Regions from separate parts of the Streptomyces sp. NPDC059852 genome, predicted to be linked through region 1. Evidence: riboswitches for the same ligand, from Rfam matches in the RefSeq annotation. Region 1 holds a riboswitch; each other region holds the start of a gene.
What was found. Region 1 has a riboswitch for cobalamin ahead of ACFV46_RS19335 (prenyltransferase/squalene oxidase repeat-containing protein). Riboswitches for the same ligand answer to the same signal wherever they lie in the genome.
Positions count from the first base shown of each region.

Region 2: it holds a riboswitch for cobalamin, as region 1 does, so the genes downstream of both, ACFV46_RS30040 (ribonucleoside-diphosphate reductase subunit alpha) here and ACFV46_RS19335 (prenyltransferase/squalene oxidase repeat-containing protein) in region 1, are expected to answer to the same signal.
Region 3: it holds a riboswitch for cobalamin, as region 1 does, so the genes downstream of both, ACFV46_RS12960 (ABC transporter substrate-binding protein) here and ACFV46_RS19335 (prenyltransferase/squalene oxidase repeat-containing protein) in region 1, are expected to answer to the same signal.
Region 4: it holds a riboswitch for cobalamin, as region 1 does, so the genes downstream of both, ACFV46_RS29065 (cobalamin biosynthesis protein) here and ACFV46_RS19335 (prenyltransferase/squalene oxidase repeat-containing protein) in region 1, are expected to answer to the same signal.

Region 1 covers NZ_JBHWJK010000014.1:37,572-41,156, reverse strand. Annotated here, with positions in the region: gene ACFV46_RS19350 (glycosyltransferase family 4 protein) at 1-250, opposite strand, end outside; gene ACFV46_RS19345 (TetR family transcriptional regulator) at 459-1,085, shown strand; gene ACFV46_RS19340 (phosphotransferase) at 1,144-1,812, opposite strand; cobalamin riboswitch at 1,878-2,039, shown strand; gene ACFV46_RS19335 (prenyltransferase/squalene oxidase repeat-containing protein) at 2,155-3,363, shown strand; gene ACFV46_RS19330 (SCO2322 family protein) at 3,360-3,585, shown strand, end outside.
Region 2 covers NZ_JBHWJK010000033.1:6,197-9,781, forward strand. Annotated here, with positions in the region: gene ACFV46_RS30025 (DUF3311 domain-containing protein) at 1-32, shown strand, start outside; gene mctP (monocarboxylate uptake permease MctP) at 29-1,657, shown strand; gene ACFV46_RS30035 (GNAT family N-acetyltransferase) at 1,731-2,237, shown strand; cobalamin riboswitch at 2,283-2,415, shown strand; gene ACFV46_RS30040 (ribonucleoside-diphosphate reductase subunit alpha) at 2,539-3,585, shown strand, end outside.
Region 3 covers NZ_JBHWJK010000008.1:74,675-78,259, forward strand. Annotated here, with positions in the region: gene ACFV46_RS12945 (GlxA family transcriptional regulator) at 1-33, opposite strand, end outside; gene ACFV46_RS12950 (HD domain-containing protein) at 192-830, shown strand; gene ACFV46_RS12955 (AAA family ATPase) at 1,185-1,709, opposite strand; cobalamin riboswitch at 1,876-1,997, shown strand; gene ACFV46_RS12960 (ABC transporter substrate-binding protein) at 2,046-3,071, shown strand; gene ACFV46_RS12965 (FecCD family ABC transporter permease) at 3,089-3,585, shown strand, end outside.
Region 4 covers NZ_JBHWJK010000030.1:55,969-59,553, reverse strand. Annotated here, with positions in the region: gene ACFV46_RS29070 (cobyric acid synthase) at 1-1,025, opposite strand, end outside; gene ACFV46_RS29065 (cobalamin biosynthesis protein) at 1,022-1,981, opposite strand; cobalamin riboswitch at 2,080-2,223, opposite strand; gene ACFV46_RS29060 (hypothetical protein) at 2,330-2,551, opposite strand; gene ACFV46_RS29055 (inorganic phosphate transporter) at 2,589-3,585, opposite strand, start outside.

The sequences.
Region 1 (3,585 bases):
TGGGCAGCTCGGTGAGGGTGAGGCGGCCCGCGTAGTCCTCGTGCTCGTCGAGCACGGGGTAGGGCTGGGAGCCGATGACCTCGACGCGGTGGCCGAGGCGGGCGAGTTCGCGGGAGAGGTGCCGGACGTAGACGCCCTGGCCGCCGCAGAACGGGTTTCCCTTGTAGGTGAGGAGCGCGATGTCGAGCGGTCGCCCGCCGTCGGCGGCAAGGTCCGTCGGAGACCCGGCCTCCCTGGCCTCAGCGGTCACTCCGGGCCCCCTTCTCCCTGCTCTGTCCCGCGAGGTTACGCCGGGACGTTAATCTAGAACAAGTTTCAGACTTGATCGTTCAGGAGGCTCTGAATCTACCGGCAGGTAGCGCCGCTGTGAGCGATGGATCAGGTGATTCACGCCACGGCCGACCCCTGGCATGCTCTGTCCGGTCACCCACCCTCACCGACTGTCACGGACGGGATCCATGCCTGCGGAAGTCAGTAGCGCGAGCCCTCCCTCACCGCCTCTCACCGAGCGGCAGGAGGCCCGCCGCCGGCGCATCCTGCACGCCAGCGCGCAGCTCGCGAGCCGGGGCGGCTTCGACGCCGTGCAGATGCGCGAGGTCGCGGAGTCCTCCCAGGTGGCGCTCGGCACGCTGTACCGCTACTTCCCGTCCAAGGTGCATCTGCTGGTCGCCACGATGCAGGCCCAGCTGGAGCACATGCACGGCACGCTGCGCAAGAGGCCGCCGCAGGGCGCGACGGCGGCCGAACGGGTCGCGGAGACCCTGATGCGGGCGTTCCGCGCCCTCCAGCGCGAGCCGCATCTGGCGGACGCGATGGTGCGGGCGCTGACGTTCGCGGACCGCAGCGTCTCCCCCGAGGTCGACCAGGTCTCCCGCCAGACCACGATGATCATCCTGGACGCGATGGGCCTGGAGGACCCGACGCCGCAGCAGATGTCCGCCGTCCGCGTCATCGAGCACACCTGGCACTCGGCCCTGATCACCTGGCTGTCGGGGCGCGCCTCGATCGCCCAGGTGAGGATCGACATCGAGACGGTGTGCCGGCTGATCGACCTGACGGCCCCGGAGGAGACCCGGCGCCGCTGAGCCGGGAACTCCTCCTCCTCGGGCGGGAGGACGGGCTCCCCGGTGCCCGGCAGGGTGATCATGATGGCCGGCCCCCGCCGGGCAGGAACGTGCGGATCAGTTTCCCGGCGGCGCCGAGGAGTCCGGTCTCCCGCTCGGTCATCGTCGGGTTGGCCGCACGGGCGCGCAGGGCCTCACCGAGGCCGGCCTCCGTGAGGTCCGAGGGGTCGGCCAGCAGGGCGGCCAGCAGCGCGTGGGCGGCCTCCGCGAGGTCCTCGTCGCCGACCGCGACCTGGGCGAGGATCACCGCGGAGGAGCCCCAGTCGAGGCCGGGGTCGCCGTCGCGGGCGTTGCTCCAGTCGATGACGAACGGCCCGTCCGGGGTGAGGATCACGTTGTCGGGATGCAGGTCCAGGTGGAGGACGCGGGTCCCCGGGCGGCGTCCGGGCAGGCCGTGCAGCCGGCGCAGCAGCCGGGCGAGCTCCGCGCCCGCCTCGTCCGGGCCGAGGGTGCCCTCGATGAGCGCGCCCAGCATGGTCGGCCCGGTCAGGCGCTCCATCACCAGCTCGGTCCGCGAGGAGCCGTCGAGGCGGACGCGCGGCGCCGGGTAGCCGTGGCCGCGCACATGCGCCATCATCTCGCCCTCGGCGAGCGCGTCGCCGTACCCCTCCCGGTCCCGGCGCAGCACCCAGTCCCGGTCTATCTCGTACACGTCGGCGGTCCGCCCCGAACCGATCAGTCGCCCCATCGTCCTGCCCCCTCGTGTCGGCAGGACGGTACCCGGTGCGAGGTGCCCCGGAGGGCCCGGGTTACGGGCGGGTACAGTGTCCCGGTCGTCATCACTCACCCGTTCAGGGGAAAGCCGGTGCAATTCCGGCGCTGACCCGCAACCGTGAACCGGTCCCCGCGTCCCCGCCTGCGTGGCGGGCGGTCCGTGGCCGGTGAGCCGGACCGCCCTGGACGGACGTGACCGGCTCACGTGTCCCGGCAGCCTGCCGGAGCACGGCACCGTCGAGGTATACGGAGCCGAGCCGCCCGGGGGTCCTCCCGCGCTGTCCGGCTCCCCACAGGGAGAGGGCACCCGCCGATCATGAACGTCCGCCGCAGCGCCGCGGCCCTGGCCGCCACCGTCGTGCTCGGCGCGACCGCGCCCGCCATGGCCGCCGACTCACCGTCCCCGTCGCCGTCGGAGGCCCTCCCCAAGGGGCTGTACGGCACCACCGACCCGACGTACGACGGGGTCTGGCGCCAGTCCCTCGCGCTGCTCGCCCAGCACACCGCGAAGGTGCGGCCCGCCGCGTCGGCCGTGGACTGGCTGACCGGGCAGCAGTGCGCGAACGGGGCGTTCGCCGCGTACCGCGCCGACACCGCCAAGGCGTGCGACGCCAAGGTGATGGTCGACAGCAACAGCACCGCCGCCGCCGTGCAGGCCCTGACGGCACTGGGCGGCCACGACGCCGTCACCGGCAAGGCCGTGACCTGGCTGAAGTCCGTGCAGAACAAGGACGGCGGCTGGGGCTACACCCCGGGCGGGGCGAGCGACACCAACTCGACGTCGGTCGTCGTCGGCGCGCTGGCCGCCGCCGGCGAGAAGCCGGCCGAGGTCACCAGGGACGGCAAGTCGCCCTACGACGCCCTGCTCTCCCTCGCGCTGCCCTGCGAGGGCGACGACGCGGGCGCCTTCGCCTACCAGCCGGACAAGAAGGGCAAGCTGGCCGCCAACGCCGACGCCACCGCGGCCGGGGTGATCGGCGCGCTCGGCAAGGGCCTGGTCACCGGTCCCGGTGAGAAGGCCGACGCCACCTGCGCGAAGGCCGGCTCCCCCGAGCAGGCCGCCGCCAATGGCGCCGCCTACCTGACGCGGGTGCTCGCGAAGGACGGGCACCTGGTCTCCGCGCTGCCCGGCGCCGACGACCAGCCGGACTACGGCAACACGGCCGACGCGGTCGTCGCGCTCGCCGCGCAGGGCGGGGCCGGCGCCGCCGCCGAGCCCCTGAAGTGGCTGGAGGGCAACGCCGCCGAGTGGGCCGCGCAGAACGGCCCCGCCGCCTACGCCCAGCTGATCTTCGCCGCGCACGCCACCGGCACCGACCCGCGCGACTTCGGCGGCACCGACCTGGTCGCGAAGCTGAACGCGACCGGTCCGGCGCCGCAGAAGGCGGCCGAGCAGAGCGCGGACGCCCAGGAGGAGAAGGACGACGACAGCCCGTTCGGCGTCTGGTGGTACGTCGGCGTCTTCCTCGTCGTCGGCGTCGGTATCGGCTTCCTCCTGAGCCACCGCAAGGGCGGGCGGGCGTGATCCGGCGCGCCCTCGCGGTCCTGTCGGCCGCGCTGGTCCTGACGGCCGGTGCGGCCCAGGCCGCCCAGGCCACCGGGTACCGGTACTGGTCGTTCTGGGACCGCGACGGCGGCTCCTGGTCGTACGCCACCCTCGGCCCCTCGCTGTCCCGCCCCGACGACGGTGACGTCCAGGGGTTCCGCTTCGCCGTGAGCGAGGACTCGAAGGACGCCACGCGGCCCC
Region 2 (3,585 bases), on a different contig from region 1:
GCGCCCCGCGGAAGGGCGGTGCGGCGGAATGAACGACGGCGTGAACGGCGTCGCGCTCGGCGTCTTCATCTTCTTCTTCCTGGCCGTCACGGTCATGGGCTTCCTGGCCGCGCGCTGGCGCAAGGCCGACAACGAGCACAGCCTCGACGAATGGGGCCTGGGCGGCCGGTCGTTCGGCACCTGGGTGACCTGGTTCCTGCTCGGCGGCGACCTGTACACCGCGTACACCTTCGTCGCGGTCCCGGCGGCGATCTACGCGGCCGGCGCGGCGGGCTTCTTCGCGGTGCCGTACACCATCCTGGTCTACCCGCTGATCTTCACGTTCCTGCCGCGGCTGTGGTCGGTCTCGCACAAGCACGGCTATGTGACGACCTCGGACTTCGTGCGCGGACGGTTCGGCTCCAAGAGCCTGTCGCTGGCCGTGGCGGTCACCGGCATCCTGGCGACGATGCCCTACATCGCGCTCCAGCTGGTCGGCATCCAGGCCGTCCTGGACGTGATGGGCGTCGGCGGCGGGGAGAGCACCAACTGGTTCGTCAAGGACCTGCCGCTGCTCATCGCCTTCGGCGTGCTGGCCGCGTACACCTACTCGTCGGGACTGCGCGCCCCCGCGCTGATCGCCTTCGTGAAGGACACGCTGATCTACATCGTCATCGCGGTGGCGATCATCTACATCCCGATCAAGCTCGGCGGCTTCGACGAGATCTTCGCCAAGGCCGGCGACGCCTTCGCGGAGCCGAACCCGGCCACGGGCGCCCCGCGCGGGGCGCTCACCCCGCCCGACGCCACCCAGTGGACGTACGCCACGCTGGCGCTGGGCTCCGCGCTCGCGCTGTTCATGTACCCGCACTCGATCACCGCGACGCTGTCCTCGCGCAGCCGTGAGGTGATCCGGCGCAACACCACGATCCTGCCGCTGTACTCCCTGATGCTGGGCCTGCTGGCCCTGCTGGGCTTCATGGCGATCGCGGCCGGGATCAAGGTGCAGAACGGGCAGCTGGCGATCCCGCAGCTGTTCGAGACCATGTTCCCGGCCTGGTTCGCGGGTGTGGCCTTCGCGGCGATCGGCATCGGCGCGCTGGTGCCGGCGGCGATCATGTCCATCGCGGCGGCGAACCTGTTCACCCGCAACATCTACAAGGACTTCATCAAGCCCGACGCGACACCCAAGCAGGAAACCGCGGTCTCCAAGATCGTGTCGCTGCTGGTGAAGGTGGGCGCCCTGGTCTTCGTCCTCACCATGGACAAGACGGTCGCCATCAACTTCCAGCTGCTGGGCGGCATCTGGATCCTCCAGACCTTCCCGGCCCTGGTCGGCGGCCTGTTCACCCGCTGGTTCCACCGCTGGGCCCTGCTGGCCGGCTGGGCGGTCGGCATGGTCTACGGCACGCTCGCCGCGTACGGGGTGGCGACCCCGGCGCAGAAGCACTTCGGCGGCTCCTCCAAGGAGATCCCGGGCATCGGCGAGATCGGCTACATCGGCCTGACCGCGTTCGTGCTCAACGTGCTGGTCACCGTCGTCCTGACGTTCGTCCTGAGGGCCGCGAAGGCCCCCGACGGCGTCGACGAGACGAAGCCGGAGGACTACACGGCGGACGCGGGCGACCCCGGCGTCCAGGTGGAGCTGCCGCCGGCCACGGCGGGCACCTCCCACTGAACCAGCGGGAAGCGGCGGGCCGTCGGAGAAATCCGGCGGCCCGCCGCCCTGTGCCTACGGCAGACTCGGCGGCATGGACATCGTGATCCGGCCGGCGGACCCCGGCGAGTACGGCCTTCTGGGCGAGATCACCGCACGGGCCTACCTCCAGGACGGCCTCCTCGACTTCGGCGAGGACGACGCCTATCTCGGCGAGCTGAAGGACGTGGCCAAGCGCGCGGCGGCCGCCCAGGTGCTCGTGGCCGTCGAGCACGGCCGCGTCCTCGGCGGTGTGACCTTCGTCCCCGACGGCGGCCCGATGGCCGATCTGGCGGGCCCCGGCGAGGCGGAGATCCGTATGCTCGCCGTCGACCACGCGGCCCGGGGCCGTGGCGCCGGCGAGGCGCTCGTGCGCGCCTGCGTGGAGCGCGCCCGGGCCACGGCGGGCTGTGTGCGCGTGATCCTCTCCTCCCAGCGCGCCATGCACGGCGCCCATCGCCTCTACGAGCGCCTGGGCTTCGTCCGCACACCGGAACGGGACTGGAACCCGCTGCCGGAGCTGACCGACCTCACGCTCATCACCTATGAGTTGACGCTCTGACACCAGTACGCCACAACATCTAGGGGTGGCGCGGCAGGCGAGCACAAGATGTATGCTCATGCTCGCTGTCGCCGCAGGGGAATCCGGTGCGAATCCGGAACTGTCCCGCAACGGTGTACTTGTGCATGTCTCATGCGCTTCGTCAGTCCGAGGACCTGCCGACAGTGCGTCCCGGCCACCCGGCCGGTGCGCTCCGACGTCCGGGCCTCGTGGAATGGGCCGGTGGACGCGACGCCCCGTGCGCTCGTGAGCTGCCCCCTGCCCTCCGCAAGGCCCTGTGCCGAGCGAGGGAGAGCCTCACGTGACGATCGCGCCAGCCGAACCGGCCTCAGCGGCGGCCGAACCGGGCAACGACGGTCCCGGTGCCGCGCTGCTGCGGACCCTGACCGAGCTGACCGCCGACCTCCCCGACGCCGACCCCGGCCGGGTCGCCGCCGCCGCGCTGCGCGGCCGGTCCGCCCGGGCCGACGAGACCGAGCTGCGCGAGCTCGCCACCGATGCGGCGGCCGGGCTCATCTCCGAGGACCCCGCGTACAGCCGGCTGGCCGCGCGGCTGCTCACCCTCTCCATCGCCGCCGAGGCGGCCTCGCAGGGCGTCACGACCTTCACCGAGTCTGTCGCGACCGGCCACCGCGAGGGCCTCGTCGCCGACCGGACCGCCGCGTTCGCCCGGACGCACGCCACCCGGCTCGACGCGCTCGTCGACCCCGCCGCCGACGACCGGTTCGGCTACTTCGGGCTGCGCACCCTGCACAGCCGCTATCTGCTGCGGCACCCGCTCACCCGCAAGGTGATCGAGACGCCCCAGCACTTCCTGCTGCGCGTCGCCGCCGGTCTCGCCGCGGACGACACCGCCGGGGCGGTGGACGAGGTCGCCGCGCTCTACCGGCTGATGAGCCGCCTGGAGTACCTGCCGTCCTCCCCCACGCTCTTCAACTCCGGTACCCGGCACCCCCAGATGTCGTCCTGCTACCTCCTGGACTCCCCCAAGGACGAGCTGGACTCGATCTACGACCGCTACCACCAGGTCGCGCGCCTCTCCAAGCACGCGGGCGGCATCGGTCTGTCGTACTCCCGCGTCCGCGCCCGGGGTTCGCTGATCCGGGGCACCAACGGGCACTCCAACGGCATCGTGCCGTTCCTGAAGACGCTGGACGCCTCGGTCGCCGCCGTGAACCAGGGCGGCCGGCGCAAGGGCGCCGCCGCGGTCTACCTGGAGACCTGGCACTCCGACATCGAGGAGTTCCTGGAGCTGCGGGACAACACCGGTGAGGACGCCCGCCGTACGCACAACCTGAACCTCGCGCACTGGGTGCCGGACGAGTTCATGCGCCGGGTGGAGGCCGAC
Region 3 (3,585 bases), on a different contig from region 1:
GAGCTTGACCCCGTCGTAGACGAGGATCGACACCCGATGCGTGGCGGAACCCGCAGCTCCTCCGCCCGCCTGTCCGGATTCGGGTGACTCATGGCCGGACCGAGGGAGCGCCGGAGGCCGGGTGATCGGCAGGGTGGAGGACGGACGCACCGTCCATTCGTAACACACCGTTCTCGGAAGGAGCGAAGATCATGAGCGAGGTCATCGCGGGGGTGGAGATCCCTGACACAGCGGCGGTCGCCGAGGCCACCCGCCTCGTCCAGGAGACGACCAGCCCTCTCATCTACCACCACTCCCGGCGCGTTTTCGTCTTCGGCGCGATACACGCTCACCGGCTCGGCCTGGAGCCCGACCCCGAGCTTCTCTACCTGGCCGCCATGTTTCACGACACGGGTCTCCTGACACCGTTTTCCGACACCGAGCAGCGCTTCGAGGTCGATGGAGCCGACCACGCACGTAAGTTCATGCTCGACAGCGGTTTCCCGGCTTCGGCGGCCGACGTGGTGTGGACGGCGATCGCCCTGCACACGACTCCGGGGATTCCCGAGCGGATGGGCCCCGAGGTCGCTCTCACGAATCTGGGAGTTCTGACCGACGTTCTCGGCCTGGGCGTGGGCGAACTGGATCGCGGGCAGGTGGACGAAATCACCGCCATCCATCCGCGGGGTGACTTCAAGAACGAGTTTTTGCAAACTTACGTCGAGGGGCTCAAGCACCGCCCGGACACCACGAATGGAACAGTGAATTCTGATGTACTGGAGCATTTCGTTCCCGGCTTCCAGCGTATTACCACGGTGGAGCGCATGATGAGCGCTCCGTGGCCGAACTGATCAAGGCACCTGGAAGGTGACGAGATGTGTGGCCGCGGCGAGCGGACCTATGCCGTAGGTCCGCTGGGGGTCCTGCAGGCAGGCCGATGAACGCCGGCCTTTGGCATCATGGCCTTCCGCGGGGGACAGTCCGTTGCCGTTCGTCTTCTCCGTCGACTGCGGGGCGGCCGAGGGTCGACGGCCTCGGCCTGCCGCCAGACGGGCTTCGTGATCCGCCGTGACGACCTGGCCGCCGCCCGCGTGGACAAGGCGCTTTCGGTGACCGAGTTCAGCGAGTAGAGCACCGGGCCTCCGGCGATCGACCACCTCGCGGTCGTTGGCCCCACCGACCTGGAGGGGCCGACGGGGCCGAACTCACAGCTCCTGAACGACAGCAATCACACGGTCCACCACCTCGGTCAACGGCTTGGAGGCGTCAACGATCGCAGCGCCGTGACGCTCGTAGATCGTTCGCGTCAGTGGATTCCATTTCAGCGCCGCCGCGAGCTCTTCCGGATGCCGGCCGAACGGGTTCGTCGTGCGGGTCGCGAGCCGATGGCGAAGGGTCTCGTCGTCGATCACCAGGCAGACGACGGCGTCGAAAAGATCGAGGATGTCCGCCTCGTTCTCCGCCGACCCGCACAGGAACGCGACGCGGGAACGGGACTCCTCGGCGAGGGCTTCCACCCGCTCGCGGACGATCTCCCACCCGTATCGATCGAGCCAGCCTTCGGGAACCGGGTACGGCGGGTCCGTCACGGCCTCGCCGTCAGCCCGGTCGAACCAGCGGCAGAAGCCGTCCTCATCGGCGTCGAGCGCGACGAAGCCACGCTGCTGCAGCACCCCGCAGACCGTGGACTTGCCCGTCCCTGAATTGCCCGTCACCCACACCAACGTCACTCCGCCAGCGTAGACATGAGCAGACGCGGCCGCACGGTGTCATTCGATGTGCGGAGCCGTCGCGAGTCGTGAAACCGCGCCCACGCCGAAGACGTCGCCACCGGCCTGCCCTTTTGCCGATGACTCGGGGAAACGTAGGATCACCTGGTCATCGCCGCGACGGGAGACAGGAAGCCGGTGCGAATCCGGCACGGTCCCGCCACTGTGACCGGGGAGCGCCCCTCCGACACGCCACTGCGCACCGCGCGGGAAGGCGGAGGAAGCGTCGATCCGGGAGTCAGGACACTGGTCCGTCGCGGGCCCGATCCGAGGAGCGCGGACTCCAGGAGGCTTCACGTGTCCCAGCTGTTCACCCCTGCCCGCACGCGCGGGTTCCTTCGTGCCACGGCCGCTGCCGTGGCGCTGTCGTCAGTGCTGCTGACCACGGGCTGCGGTGCGGCCGACGAGCGCGGCGGGGACGCGAAGTCCACCGCGGCCGCGCCCGCGGGTTTCCCGGTCACCGTCGACAACTGCGGCGTGAGGACGACGTACGACAGGCCGCCGTCGCGGGTGGTCACCATCCACCAGCACCCGGCGGAACTCATGCTCGCCCTCGGCCTGAGGGATCGTATGGTCGGCACGGCCTTCCCCGACTCCGCGGTGCTGCCCGAGCTGAAGAAGGACTACGCGGCGGTTCCCGAACTGGCGCGGAAGGAACCGTCGTTCGAGAAGGTCCTGGATGCCGAACCCGACTTCGTCTACGGCGGCTACGGCAGCGCCTTCGCCGAGAAGGAGGGCCGCTCCCGCGCGGCGTTCGCCGACGCCGGCATCGACACCTACCTCAACCGTGAGTACTGCGGCAAGAAGAAGGTGACGATGGAGGACACCTACGACGAGGTCCGCACCATCGGCAAGATCTTCGGTGTCCCGGACCGGGCCGACAAGCTGGTCAGCGACCTCAAGAGCCGCGTCGGCAAGGCCGCCGGCAAGGTCGAAGGCCGGCCCGACGTGCCCGTCTTCGTCTACGACAGCGGCGACAAGGCCGCTTTCACCGCGGGCGGCAAGAGTCTGGGCACCGAGTTGATCCGGCTGGCCGGCGGCGAGAACGTCTTCGCCGACCTCGACGATGTCTTCGGCGACGTCTCCTGGGAGCAGGTCATCGAGCGCAGACCCGAGGTCATCGCCGTCTACGACTACGCGGGTGCCGGAAGCGTCGAGCAGAAGAAGAGGTTCCTGCTGTCCCAGCCCGCGCTCGCCGACGTCCCCGCTGTCAGGAACAAGCGGTTCGTCGTTCTGCCGCTGACCGCCACGCTGGTGGGGATCCGCTCCGCCTACGCGGTCGGCGATCTGGCCCGCGGACTGCACCCCGAGAGCTTCCGGTGACCCGGACCACCACCGTCATGTCCGTCGGGACGAGAGTCCGACGACGGAAGACCGACGAGCCGGGAGAGGGCCGAACCCGGCTGGCCGTCACGCTGTTCGTGCTCACCGCCCTGCTCGTCGCCTCCGCCATCACGGGACTTGCGATCGGCTCCGTCCGGGTGCCGCCCGGCCAGGTGTGGGGCATCGTGACGCACGCACTGGGTGCCGACTGGCAGCAGCCGGACTGGTCGCGGGCCCGGGAGACCATCGTGGTGGACGTGCGGGCGCCGAGGGTGTTGCTCGGTGCGGTCACCGGCGCCGGCCTCGCGGTGGTCGGCACCGCCCTCCAGGCCCTGGTACGCAACCCGCTCGCCGAGCCGTACCTGCTCGGCGTCTCCTCGGGGGCGTCCCTGGGCGCGGTCTCCGTGATCGTGTTCGGAGCCACCCTGTTCGGTCCCGTGTCCTTGTCCGTAGCGGCGTTCGTGGGGGCGTTGGGGGCACTCCTGCTCGTGTACGCCACCGCCCGCACCGGCGG
Region 4 (3,585 bases), on a different contig from region 1:
CCGCAGATCCCTAGGACCGGGCGGCCCTCGGCGGCCCGGCGCACCAGGGCCCCGGCCAGCCCCCGCTCCCGCAGCCACGCCAGGGCGCGGACGGTGCCCCGGGTGCCGGGCACCACCACCAGGTCCGCGTCGGCCAGTTCCTCCGGCCGGTCCACGAACCGCACGACGACGCCCGGTTCGGCGGCGAGCGCGTCGACGTCGGTGAAGTTGGACATCAGCGGCACCGCGCACACGGCGACCCGCAGCACGTCCTCGCCGACCGGGGCGGCCACCTCGGACTCGCGCACCGCCCCGCGCAGCGACACCCGCAGGCCGTCCTCCTCGTCGATGCCGAGACCGTGCCGGAACGGCAGCACACCGTACGTCCGCCGTCCTGTGAGGCCGTGCAGCATGTCCAGACCGGGTTCGAGGAGCGAGACGTCGCCGCGGAACTTGTTGACGAGGAACCCGGCGACCAGTTCCTGGTCCTCGCGCGCCAGCAGCGCCACCGTCCCGAAGAACGAGGCGAAGACGCCGCCCCGGTCGATGTCGCCCACGACCAGCACCGGCAGCCGGGCACCGCGCGCGATCCCCATGTTCACGATGTCCGTGCGCCGCAGGTTGATCTCGGCAGGCGAACCGGCGCCCTCGCAGATCACCGCGTCGTACGAGGCCCGCAGCTCGGCGAGGGAGTCCAGCACGGTGCCGAGCAGCCGCTGCTGCCGTCCGCCGTGGTAGCCGCGCGCGCTCATCTCGCCGACCGGCCTGCCCAGGAGCACCACCTGACTGCTCTGGTCCCCGCCCGGCTTCAGCAGGACGGGGTTCATGTGCGCGGTCGGTTCGATCCGGCACGCCTGCGCCTGCATGGCCTGCGCCCGCCCGATCTCGGCGCCCTCGCGGGTGACGAACGAGTTCAGCGACATGTTCTGCGCCTTGAAGGGCGCGACCTTCACCCCCTGCCGGACCAGCCAGCGGCAGATCCCGGCGGTGACGACGCTCTTGCCGGCGTCGGAGGTCGTGCCGGCGACGAGCAGCCCGCCCTTCACGAGGCACCTCCTCTCGCCGCGCGCCGCCCGAGCAGGAGCCGCGTCCCGGCGCACACGCCCAGCGCCAGCACCCCCACCCGCTGCGAGAGCCGCACGGCCCGCTCGATGTCCGTGACCCGAACGGCCCGTCCGGCGGGGCCGTTGAGCACCGGCCGGTGCTCCACCCGCCCGCCGTACGACAGCGTCCCGCCGAGCCGCACCCCGAGCGCGCCCGCGAACGACGCCTCCACGGGGCCCGCGTTGGGGCTGGGATGCCGGTGCGCGTCCGCACGCCAGGCCCGTACGGCGCCCCGGGGGTCGCCCCCGGCGACGGCGGCCAGCGCGGCGGTCAGCCGGGCCCCCGGCCAGCCGGCGACGTCGTCGAGACGGGCCGAAGCCCAGCCGTAGCGGCGGTACTTGGGGGAGCGGTGCCCGACCATGGCGTCGAGCGTGTTGACGGCCCGGAAGCCGGCGAGGCCCGGCACCCCGGCGACGGCCCCCCACACCAGGGCGCCGACCACGGCGTCCGAGGTGTTCTCGGCGACGGACTCCACCACGGCCCGGGCGATCCCGTCGGCGTCCAGCGCCTGCGGGTCCCGGCCGCACAGATGCGGCAGCCGCGCCCGCGCCGTCTCGACGTCCCCGGCCTCCAGGGCACGTCCGATCGTCCGGGCCTCCCGGGCGAGCGAGGTGCCGCCGACGACGGCCCAGGTGACGGCGCCGGTCAGGGCGACGGAGGCGGCGGGGGAGGGGCGCACGGCGCGTGCGCCGAGCGCGGCGGCCGCCACGGCGCCACCGGCGCACACGGCGGTGTGCAGCACACCCCAGGCGCGGTGGTCGCGCCACAACACCCGTTCCACGGCGCCCGCGGCACGTCCGAACGCGGCGACCGGATGCCCACGGCGTGGATCGCCGAGCAGCAGGTCACCGAGGAGTCCGGCGGCGGCGCCGTACGCGAAGACGCGTTCGGCACGCATGGGGGTCAGCCGGTGGTGGCGTCGGACAGGGGTCCGGTACTGCGTGACGATCGGCAGGCGAGCATCGCGTGATGTCCTCACTCAGGGTGTCCACGCCCTGGTTCGACGAGACCGGCGGCGAGAGTTCCTGGCTCCCGGGGGTTACTACCCCGGTGACAGTGGCGGGACCGCGCCGGATTCGCACCGGCTTCCTCTTCTGCCGCCGTAGATGGCTCCGGAAGTCCACCACGGGTCGGGACGGCCGTCAACTTGCCTGTGACCTGCGACGGGAGAGTGTGCGCAGGCCCACACACACCGAAGGTGCGCGACGGTGTCCCGTCACGCACCTCAGGAGTCGCGCGTCGTACGTCAGGCCACGATGAGGTAGATGCCGTACGCCACGGCCGCCGTGCACGCTGCGAAGCACGCGTAGGCGCCGGCGACCGCGAGCGCCGCCGAGTCGCCCTGCGCGACCGCCCGTTCGCGGCGCGAGAGTCCGGCGATGCCGAGGGTGAACAGGGCCACCAGGGCCACCGTGACGACGAGACTGACACCGAAGACGGAGCCGAGGGCCGCCCAGTCGATCTTCATGCTGCTTCCTTGTGTTGCCGGGAGGGGTGACCGGGGGTCAGACGGCGGCCTTGGTCGGCTCGGGTCCGGGGGCCGGTGCCGGGAGGGTGACGGAGAGGTCTTCGGTCACCGTGCCCGTGGGAGGCGGGGTGACGGCGGCCATGGCGGTGGTGACCACACCGGCCGGTTCGTCGTCGGCGGTGACGTTGGTGTGGTCGACGACCTCGCGGCGGGAGATCCGCCAGATCGCGAAGCTGGAGGCGATCAGGAAGACCGCGACGGCGGCGGTGCCCCAGCCGCCGAGGCCCGTCACGTACTCGGCGAGCGCGGCGACCAGCGCGGCGGCCGGCAGGGTCAGGGCCCAGGCGACGAACATCCGGGTGGCCGTGGACCAGCGGACCACGCCGCCCTTGCGGCCGAGACCGGCGCCCATCACGGAGCCGGAGACGGAGTGCGTGGTGGACAGGGAGAAGCCGAGGTGGGAGGAGGCCAGGATGACCGTCGCGGCGCTGGTCTGGGCGGCGAAGCCCTGCTGCGGCTGGAGGTCGGTGAGGCCCTTGCCCATGGTGCGGATGATCCGCCAGCCGCCGAGGTAGGTGCCGAGCGCGATGGCCAGGCCGGCGGAGAGGATGACCCAGGTGGGCGGGTCCGACGCGGGGGCGAGGGCGCCGCCCGCGACCAGGGCCAGGGTGATGATGCCCATGGTCTTCTGGGCGTCGTTGGTGCCGTGGGCGAGGGAGACGAGGCCCGCGGAGGCGATCTGGCCGGCGCGGTAGCCCTTCTTCGAGGCCTCGCCGTCGGCCTTCTTGCCGAGGGTGTACGTGAGCCGCGTGGCCAGCAGGGCCGCGACGCCCGCGACGATCGGGGCGGCGACGGCCGGGAGGAGGACCTTGGTGACGAGCACGTCGCCGTGGACGGCGCCGACGCCCGCCGAGGCGATGGTGGCGCCGATCAGGCCGCCCATCAGGGCGTGCGACGAGCTGGAGGGCAGGCCCACCAGCCAGGTGAGGAGGTTCCAGAGGATCGCGCCGACCAACGCGGCGAAGATGACCTCG